2 regions of the Streptomyces sp. NPDC006368 genome follow, and region 2 is predicted to be linked to the other one. Evidence: riboswitches for the same ligand, from Rfam matches in the RefSeq annotation. Region 2 holds a riboswitch; the other holds the start of a gene.
What was found. A riboswitch is a leader RNA that binds a small molecule or an ion and turns the genes downstream of it on or off. The one in region 2 is predicted to bind ZMP and ZTP.
Positions count from the first base shown of each region.

Region 1: another riboswitch for ZMP and ZTP. It lies ahead of glyA (serine hydroxymethyltransferase); the one in region 2 lies ahead of ABZZ38_RS05815 (bifunctional 5,10-methylenetetrahydrofolate dehydrogenase/5,10-methenyltetrahydrofolate cyclohydrolase).

Region 1 is NZ_JBEXQK010000001.1:318,395-322,456, forward strand. It holds gene rocD (ornithine--oxo-acid transaminase) at 1-1,093, opposite strand, end outside; ZMP/ZTP riboswitch at 1,200-1,290, shown strand; gene glyA (serine hydroxymethyltransferase) at 1,390-2,667, shown strand; gene trpS (tryptophan--tRNA ligase) at 2,889-3,899, shown strand; gene ABZZ38_RS01565 (2'-5' RNA ligase family protein) at 4,000-4,062, shown strand, end outside.
Region 2 is NZ_JBEXQK010000004.1:157,170-161,231, reverse strand. It holds gene ABZZ38_RS05820 (SpoIIE family protein phosphatase) at 1-1,751, shown strand, start outside; ZMP/ZTP riboswitch at 1,984-2,072, shown strand; gene ABZZ38_RS05815 (bifunctional 5,10-methylenetetrahydrofolate dehydrogenase/5,10-methenyltetrahydrofolate cyclohydrolase) at 2,103-2,969, shown strand; gene ABZZ38_RS05810 (SWF or SNF family helicase) at 3,549-4,062, opposite strand, start outside.

The sequences.
Region 1 (4,062 bases), on a different contig from region 2:
CGCCGCGTTCCATCAGCTTCTCCGAGATCTCCCGGCCGGTGCCGAGGGCCGGGACGATGTCGACGCCCGCCCACAGGCCCCGCCCCCGGACCTCCTCCACGGCGCCGCCGCCCACCATGAGCCCCAGCTCGTGGTGGAGGTGGTCGCCCAGCTCGGCCGCCCGCTGCTGGTACTCGCCGTCGCGCAGCATCGCGATCACCTCCAGCGCCACGGCGCAGGCGAGGGGGTTCCCGCCGAACGTCGAGCCGTGCTCGCCCGGCCGGTGGACGCCGAGCACCGCCGTACTCGACACGACGGCCGACACCGGAACCACACCGCCGCCCAGCGCCTTGCCCAGCACGTACATGTCGGGCACGACACCCTCGTGCTCGCACGCGAACGTGCGTCCGGTGCGCCCCAGACCCGACTGGATCTCGTCCGCGATGAACAGCACGCCCCGCTCACGGGTCAGCTCCCGGACACCGGCGAGATAGCCGGGCGGCGGCACGAGCACCCCCGCCTCGCCCTGGATCGGCTCCAGCAGCACGGCCACCGTGTGGTCCGTCATCGCCTCCTCGACGGCGGCCGGGTCGCCGTACGGGACGATCCTGAAGCCCGGCGTGTACGGGCCGTAGTCCGCCCGGGCCTCCGGGTCGGTCGAGAAGCTGACGATCGTGGTCGTCCGGCCGTGGAAGTTGCCCGCCGCCACGATGATCTCGGCCGCGCCGTCCGGGACGCCCTTGACGCGATAGCCCCACTTGCGGGCGGTCTTCACGGCGGTCTCCACCGCCTCCGCCCCCGTGTTCATCGGAAGCACCATCTCCATGCCGCACAGCTCCGCCAACCGCTCGCAGAAGTCCGCGAACCGGTCGTGGTGGAAGGCGCGGGAGGTCAGCGTCACCCGCTCCAGCTGGGCCTTGGCGGCCTCGATCAGCCGGCGGTTGCCGTGCCCGAAGTTGAGCGCCGAGTACCCGGCGAGCATGTCCAGGTAGCGGCGCCCCTCGACATCGGTCATCCACGCGCCCTCCGCCGAGGAGACGACGACGGGCAAGGGGTGGTAGTTGTGCGCGCTGCGCGCCTCGGCGGATGCGATCGCGTCTTGCGTTCTCGACACGGGATCTCCGTTCGTCCTGCGGCCGGGGCCGGGGGTGGACCCTTCTCTATCGTCGCTCGGGATGCGGACGGGGAAACCTCCGACGGGCCCGCCCGTTAAGGTGGTCCGTACGCGCGGCGACTGGCGCACGGGGAGACAACCCCGGGGAAGCCGTGCGCGGCAGACCGCACGAGGTGCCGCCCGCCTGGGCACTTCGCACACACACCGTGTGGGTGCCGCCCTCCCCCCGCCCTGCGGCGGGGACGCCCGGCAGCACCTCGGACGAGACGACCGCTGCCGGCCCCCCGGAGGACGCCATGACCACCCCGCCCCTTCCCGCGCACCACCCCGCTCTCAGCGCCGCCGACCCCGAACTCGCCGCGCTCGTCGGGGCCGAGGAGCGCCTGCAGGCCGACACCCTGCGCCTGATCCCCAGCGAGAACTACGTCTCGCACGCCGTCCTGGAAGCCTCCGGCACCGTCCTGCAGAACAAGTACAGCGAGGGTTACGCCGGCCGCCGCTACTACGAGGGCCAGCAGAACATCGACCGGGTCGAGCTGCTCGCCGTGGGCCGGGCCAAGGCGCTCTTCGGCGTCGACCACGCCAACGTCCAGCCCTACTCCGGCTCCCCGGCCAACCTCGCCGTCCACCTCGCCTTCGCCGAACCCGGTGACACCGTGATGGGCATGGCCCTCCCGATGGGCGGCCACCTCACCCACGGCTGGGGCGTCTCGGCGACCGGGAAGTGGTTCCGCGGCGTGCAGTACGGCGTACGGCGCGACACCGGGCTGATCGACTTCGACCAGGTGCGTGACCTCGCCCTCACCGAGCGCCCCAGGATCATTTTCTGCGGCGGTACCGCCCTGCCCCGCACCATCGACTTCGCCGCCTTCGCGGAGGTCGCCCGCGAGGCCGGCGCCGTGCTCGTCGCCGACGTCGCCCACATCGCCGGCCTGATCGCGGGCGGCGCCCACCCGTCGCCCACCCCGTACGCCGACGTGATCTCCACGACCACCCACAAGACGCTGCGCGGACCGCGCGGCGCGATGCTGATGTGCCGCGAGGAGCACGCCAAGGCCATCGACAAGGCGGTCTTCCCCGGCCTCCAGGGAGGCCCCCACAACCAGACCACCGCCGCCATCGCCGTGGCCCTCCACGAGGCCGCCCAGCCGTCCTTCCGCGACTACGCCCACGCGGTCGTCGCCAACGCCGGGGCCCTGGCGGCCGAGCTGCTCGCCCGTGGCTTCGACCTGGTCTCCGGCGGCACCGACAATCACCTGATCCTCATCGACCTCACCCGCAAGGACGTGCCGGGCAAGGTCGCCGCGAAGGCGCTCGACCGGGCCGGGATCGTGGTCAACCACAACACCGTCCCCTACGACCCGAGGAAGCCCTTCGACCCCTCGGGCATCCGCATCGGCACCCCGTCGCTCACCTCCCGCGGCCTCGGTACGCGGCACATGCCGCTCGTCGCCGAGTGGATCGACCGGGGCGTCACCGCGGCCCGCACCGGCGACGAGGACACCCTGGCCAAGATCCGCGCGGAGGTCGCCGACCTGATGGCCGCCCACCCCGCGCCGGGTCTCCCGGTCTAGCCCCTCCGGCCGCACGCGCGCCCCCGCACGGTCGGCGCGGGTCCGGGTCCCCGGAGCGCGCCGACCGGGCGCCGGAGCGCGCGGTGTTCCGGGGCCCACCCCGTCGACCCCCTCACACCGCATCCGTTCCCGAGCTGTCGGCGGCACCTGAGAGAATGAGGGACATGGCCTCCGATCGCGCGCCCGCCGCCCACCACGACCCTCAGGGGAATGGCTCGTCCATGCAGCGTCGTCCTCGTGTGCTCTCCGGAATCCAGCCCACCGCGGGCTCGTTCCACCTCGGCAACTACCTCGGCGCGGTCCGCCAGTGGGTCGCCCTCCAGGAGAGCCACGACGCCTTCTACATGGTCGTCGACCTGCACGCGATCACCGTCCCGCAGGACCCCGCCGAGCTGCGCGCCAACACCCGGCTCGCCGCCGCCCAGCTGCTCGCCGCCGGTCTCGACCCCGAGCGCTGCACCCTCTTCGTCCAGAGCCACGTCCCCGAGCACGCGCAGCTCGGCTGGGTGATGAACTGCCTCACCGGCTTCGGGGAGGCCGGCCGGATGACGCAGTTCAAGGACAAGGCCGCCAAGCAGGGCGCCGACCGCGCCACCGTCGGCCTCTTCACCTACCCGATCCTTCAGGTGGCGGACATCCTCCTCTACCAGGCCCATCAGGTCCCGGTCGGTGAGGACCAGCGCCAGCACATCGAGCTGACGCGCGACCTGGCCGAGCGGTTCAACACCCGCTTCGGTGAGACGTTCACGGTCCCCGCTCCGTACATCCTCAAAGAGACGGCGAAGATCTACGACCTCCAGGACCCGTCGATCAAGATGAGCAAGTCGGCGTCCACGCCGAAGGGACTGATCAACCTGCTCGACGAGCCGAAGACCACCGCGAAGAAGGTCAAGAGCGCGGTGACCGACACCGACACCGTGATCCGCTTCGACCCGGCGGACAAGCCGGGCGTCAGCAACCTGCTGACCATCATGTCCACCCTCACGGGCACCTCCGTCACCGACCTGGAGCGGTCGTACGAGGGCAAGATGTACGGCGCCCTGAAGACCGACCTCGCCGAGGTCATGGTGGAATTCGTCACTCCGTTCAGGGCCCGCACGCAGGAATATCTGGACGACCCGGAGACGCTGGACTCGATCCTGGCCAAGGGCGCGGAGAAGGCGCGGGCGGTCGCCGGCGAGACACTCGCGCGAACCTACGAGAAGGTGGGCTTCCTGCCCGCCAAGCACTGAGCACCGTACGGACCGGACGGCCGGGTCCGAAGACCCTGGCCATGCGGTGGGTACAGCCGCCACACTGGCGCTGCACCGGACGACTGATGAGGAGAACGACGTGGGGACCGTAACGCTCGGCGTTTCGATCGCGGTCCCGGAGCCCTACGGCAGCCTGCTCCAG
Region 2 (4,062 bases):
CCCAGGCGGCGCGGGACCGGCTGGCGCTGCTGTACGAGGCCGGCGTACGGATCGGCACCACGCTGGACGTCGTGCGCACGGCTCAGGAACTGGCGGACGTGGCCGTCCCGGGTCTGGCAGACGCCGTCACCGTCGATCTGCTGGACGCGGTGATCCACGGGGAGGAGCCCGGCAGGGCGGGAGGGCAGGTGCGGCGTGCCGCGGTCGGCGGGCTGCGGGAGGACCTGCCGCTGTATCCGGTCGGCGAGCTGATCACCTTCATGCCCGCCACGCCGCAGGTACGCGCCCTGGAGTCCGGCCGCCCGGTGCTGCGGCGGGGGCTGGACCGGGACGAGGGCTTCCGGACCCAGGACGCGCGGCGGGCGGAGCGGGTCCTGGCGGCCGGGGTGCACTCACTGATCGCGGTCCCCCTGCGGGCCCGGGGCGCGGTGCTGGGCCTGGCCACCTTCTGGCGGGCGGCCGATTCACCGGCGTTCGACGACGAAGACGTGTCCGTCACCGAGGAGCTGGCCGCACGCGCGGCGGTGGCCATCGACAACGCCCGCCGCTTCACCCGCGAACACGCCATGGCCGTCACCCTGCAGCGAAGCCTGCTGCCCCGTGGCGTGCCCGAGCAGAACGCCCTGGACGTCGCGTGGCGCTATCTGCCCGCCCAGGCCGGAGTGGGAGGCGACTGGTTCGACGTCATCCCGCTGCCCGGCGCCCGCGTCGCCCTGGTGGTGGGCGACGTCGTCGGCCATGGACTGCACGCCGCGGCCACCATGGGCCGACTGCGCACGGCCGTGCACAACTTCTCCGCACTCGACCTCCCGCCCGACGAACTCCTCGGACGCCTGGACGAGCTCGTGGCCCGCATCGACCAGGACGAGGGAGACGACGCCGGCGGCATCACGGGGGCCACCTGCCTGTACGCCGTGTACGACCCGGTGACCGGCTCGTGCACCGTGGCCCGCGCCGGGCATTTCGGCCCGGTGGTGATGCGCCCGGACGGCACGGTCGACTTCCCTGAGGTGCCGGTTTCTCCGCCGCTGGGGCTGAGCGGCAGTCTGCCGTTCGAGTGCGCGGAGCTGCACCTGCCCGAAGGGAGCCGACTGGTGCTCCACACCGACGGCCTCGTGGAGGACCGCGCCCGCGACATCGACACAGGGCTGGAACAGCTCCGCACCTCCCTGGCCGCCGCTGCGGACCGCACGCCGGACGGCATCTGCCAGGCGGTGATCGACACCATGCTGCCCGACCGGGCCGGCGACGACATCGCCCTGCTGGTCGCCCGCACCCACCTGCTCGACCCCGGGAAGGTCGCCGACTGGGACGTTCCCCCCGACCCCGCCGCCGTCGCCCCGGTGCGCGCCCAGTGCGGGGAACGGCTCCGGGAGTGGGGCCTGGAGGAGATCGGCTACAGCACCGAGCTGATCCTCAGCGAGCTGATCACCAACGCCATCCGCTACGGGTCGCCCCCCATCCACGTACGGCTCCTGCTCGACCGCAGTCTGATCTGCGAGGTGTCCGACGCCAGCAGCACCTCACCCCATCTCCGCCGTGCGGCGACGACCGACGAGGGCGGGCGCGGACTGTTCCTCGTCGCCCACCTCTGCCACCGCTGGGGCACCCGCTACACCCCCCGGGGAAAGGTCATCTGGACCGAGCAACCGCCGCACGACGGCGGGCCCCCGGCGACCGACGGGTCCTCGACGACCGGCGAGTCCTTCACCGACATCTTCCTCGACGCGTGGGATGACAGTCCGCTGTGACGTACCGCGCACGTCACCGGCCGATGAGCGCACCGGTCCAGGCCCCGTCGGCGGGAACACGACGTGTTGCGTACGAACCCCTCCGGTGTTCCGGACATTCGGGCACCCTCGCGTGCCGACCGGACGCCGCCACCGGCAGAGGCCACCGATGCTGTCGCCACTCCCCGGGCCGGCTTGACGGGGCCGGTGCGGCCCCTCCCGTACCGCCGGTGTGTGCCCTCCCGTAGAGTGGGCCGCGGGCCGTGACTGGCGCTTGGGTGGAGAACCACCGGGGAGCGGCCTGGCGGACCGACGTCGATGCCGCGCGCCTGGGCGAGCCACCACGAGCCACACGATGCTCAGGAGCCGCCCATGTCCCCCACCTCCGCGTCGACCGCCCGCCTCATGGACGGCAGCGGTCTCGCCCGCCGTCTCGTCGAGGAGACCGCCGCCCGCGCCGCCGACCTCACGCGCCGCACCGGCGCACAGCCCTGTCTCGCCACCGTCCTGGTCGGCGAGGACCCGGCCTCCGTGACGTACGTGCGGATGAAGCGGGCCCGGTGCGAGAAGGCCGGAATCCGCTCCCGCCACATCGAACTGCCCGCCACGACCACCACCGCGGAACTCGTCGCGACCCTCCGAACCCTGTCGGACGACCCCGAGGTGCACGGCATCCTCCTCCAGCACCCCGTGGGCCCGCACATCGACGAGCGGGCCGCGTTCGAGGCCATCGCTCCCGAGAAGGACGTCGACGGTGTGACCACGAGCTCCTTCGCGGGCATGAGCTTCGGCCTGCCCGGGTTCGCCTCCTGCACCCCCGGCGGCATCATGCGGCTGCTCGACGCGTACGACGTCGACCCCTCCGGCAAGCGGGCCGTCGTCGTCGGCCGCAGCGCCATCCTCGGCAAGCCCGCCGGCATGCTGCTGCTCGCCCGCGACGCCACCGTGACGTACTGCCACTCCCGCACCACCGACCTCGCGGCGGCCGTGCGCGAGGCCGACATCCTGATCGCCGCCGTCGGCCGGCCCCGGTTCATCAAGGGTGAGGACATCAAGCCCGGCGCCGTCGTGATCGACGCCGGTTACAACGAGGGAAACGTCGGCGACGTCGACTTCGGGAGCGCCGCCGCGCGGGCGGGCCTGATCACCCCGGTACCGGGCGGCGTCGGGCCGATGACCATCGCGGTGCTGCTCGCGCAGACCGTCGACGCGGCCGAGCGGCAGCTCGCGTACGCGTAAGGCTCGGCACGCGCGCGTGACGGTCGCGGCCCCGCCGGCACCGGCCTGGGTGGTGGTGTATGCCCCGGTACGGCCGGCGGGCCGAGGCCGGCAGCGGAGCGTGTCCGCGTCACCGGCCACGCGCGTGTGGGCACGGGCGCGAGGCGGCCAACCACATCCGGCCGTGAGCCGGCGTTCACCCACCCACGCTCGGCCGGCGACAGCCGCTCCGGCCTTCACCGGCGGTGAACCGTCGGGCCGTCGACCCGCCGCCGCATCAGGTGGAGCCCTGGGATCCGGCACGCCCCTGGGATCCGGCACGCCCCGACCCGGCCTCCGCAACGTGTCGCGGCGGCCGGGGCGGAGCGGCCGGGACGGAGTGGCAGGGGCGTGGAGCAGGGGAAGGCCCCGGCCCTCTCGCGCCGCGATCCCGGTCCTCGTCCGGTGCCTGACCCCGCAGTGCACGTGGAGCACGGCACCGCGCGCCGCATCACCGCCCGTTTCCCGTTCGACCCGACCCGGAGCGGGGCCGTGCCGAGCCATGCGGAATCCCGGACCGGCGAAACCCGCCCCTGACTCCCCGTAACCCGGGCGTCCTCCTCACGCCTCCCCGTTCAGCAGCCCCGCGAGGGCCGACGCCGGATCAGGGGTTGGTGGACCGGCCGGGGCCCAGCGGGCGCCCTCCTTCCGGTACGGCCACCAGCGGCCGTCCCGGCCCAGCCGGAGCTGGGTGTCCGTGCCCGGCACCGTCCAGCGGCCCGGGCCGGACGCGCGCGGGGGAGGCTGCTCACCGTCCTCAGCCGCCTCGGCGAGCTGCGACTTCGCCCGCGCCAGGAGCTCAGGTCCGGGAGTCCACACCTCCTCCAGTGCGGCGAGGCCCGCGGGCCCTCCCAGTCGCCACGCGCGCGTGGCGAGGTCCAGGTCCGCGCGGCGACGGCCGGTCCCGGCCGCCAGCCGACCGGCGATCCCCGGCTCCTCCTCCAGGCCGGCGGCCAGCCGTACCGCGTCCTGTTCCCGGGTCAGCTCCTCTTCGAGCGGCCGGTTCCGATGGCCGGGCGCGAGGGCGTCCGCGAGCATCCGATGCGCCCGCGCCGCCGCGTCCGCGGCGAGCAGT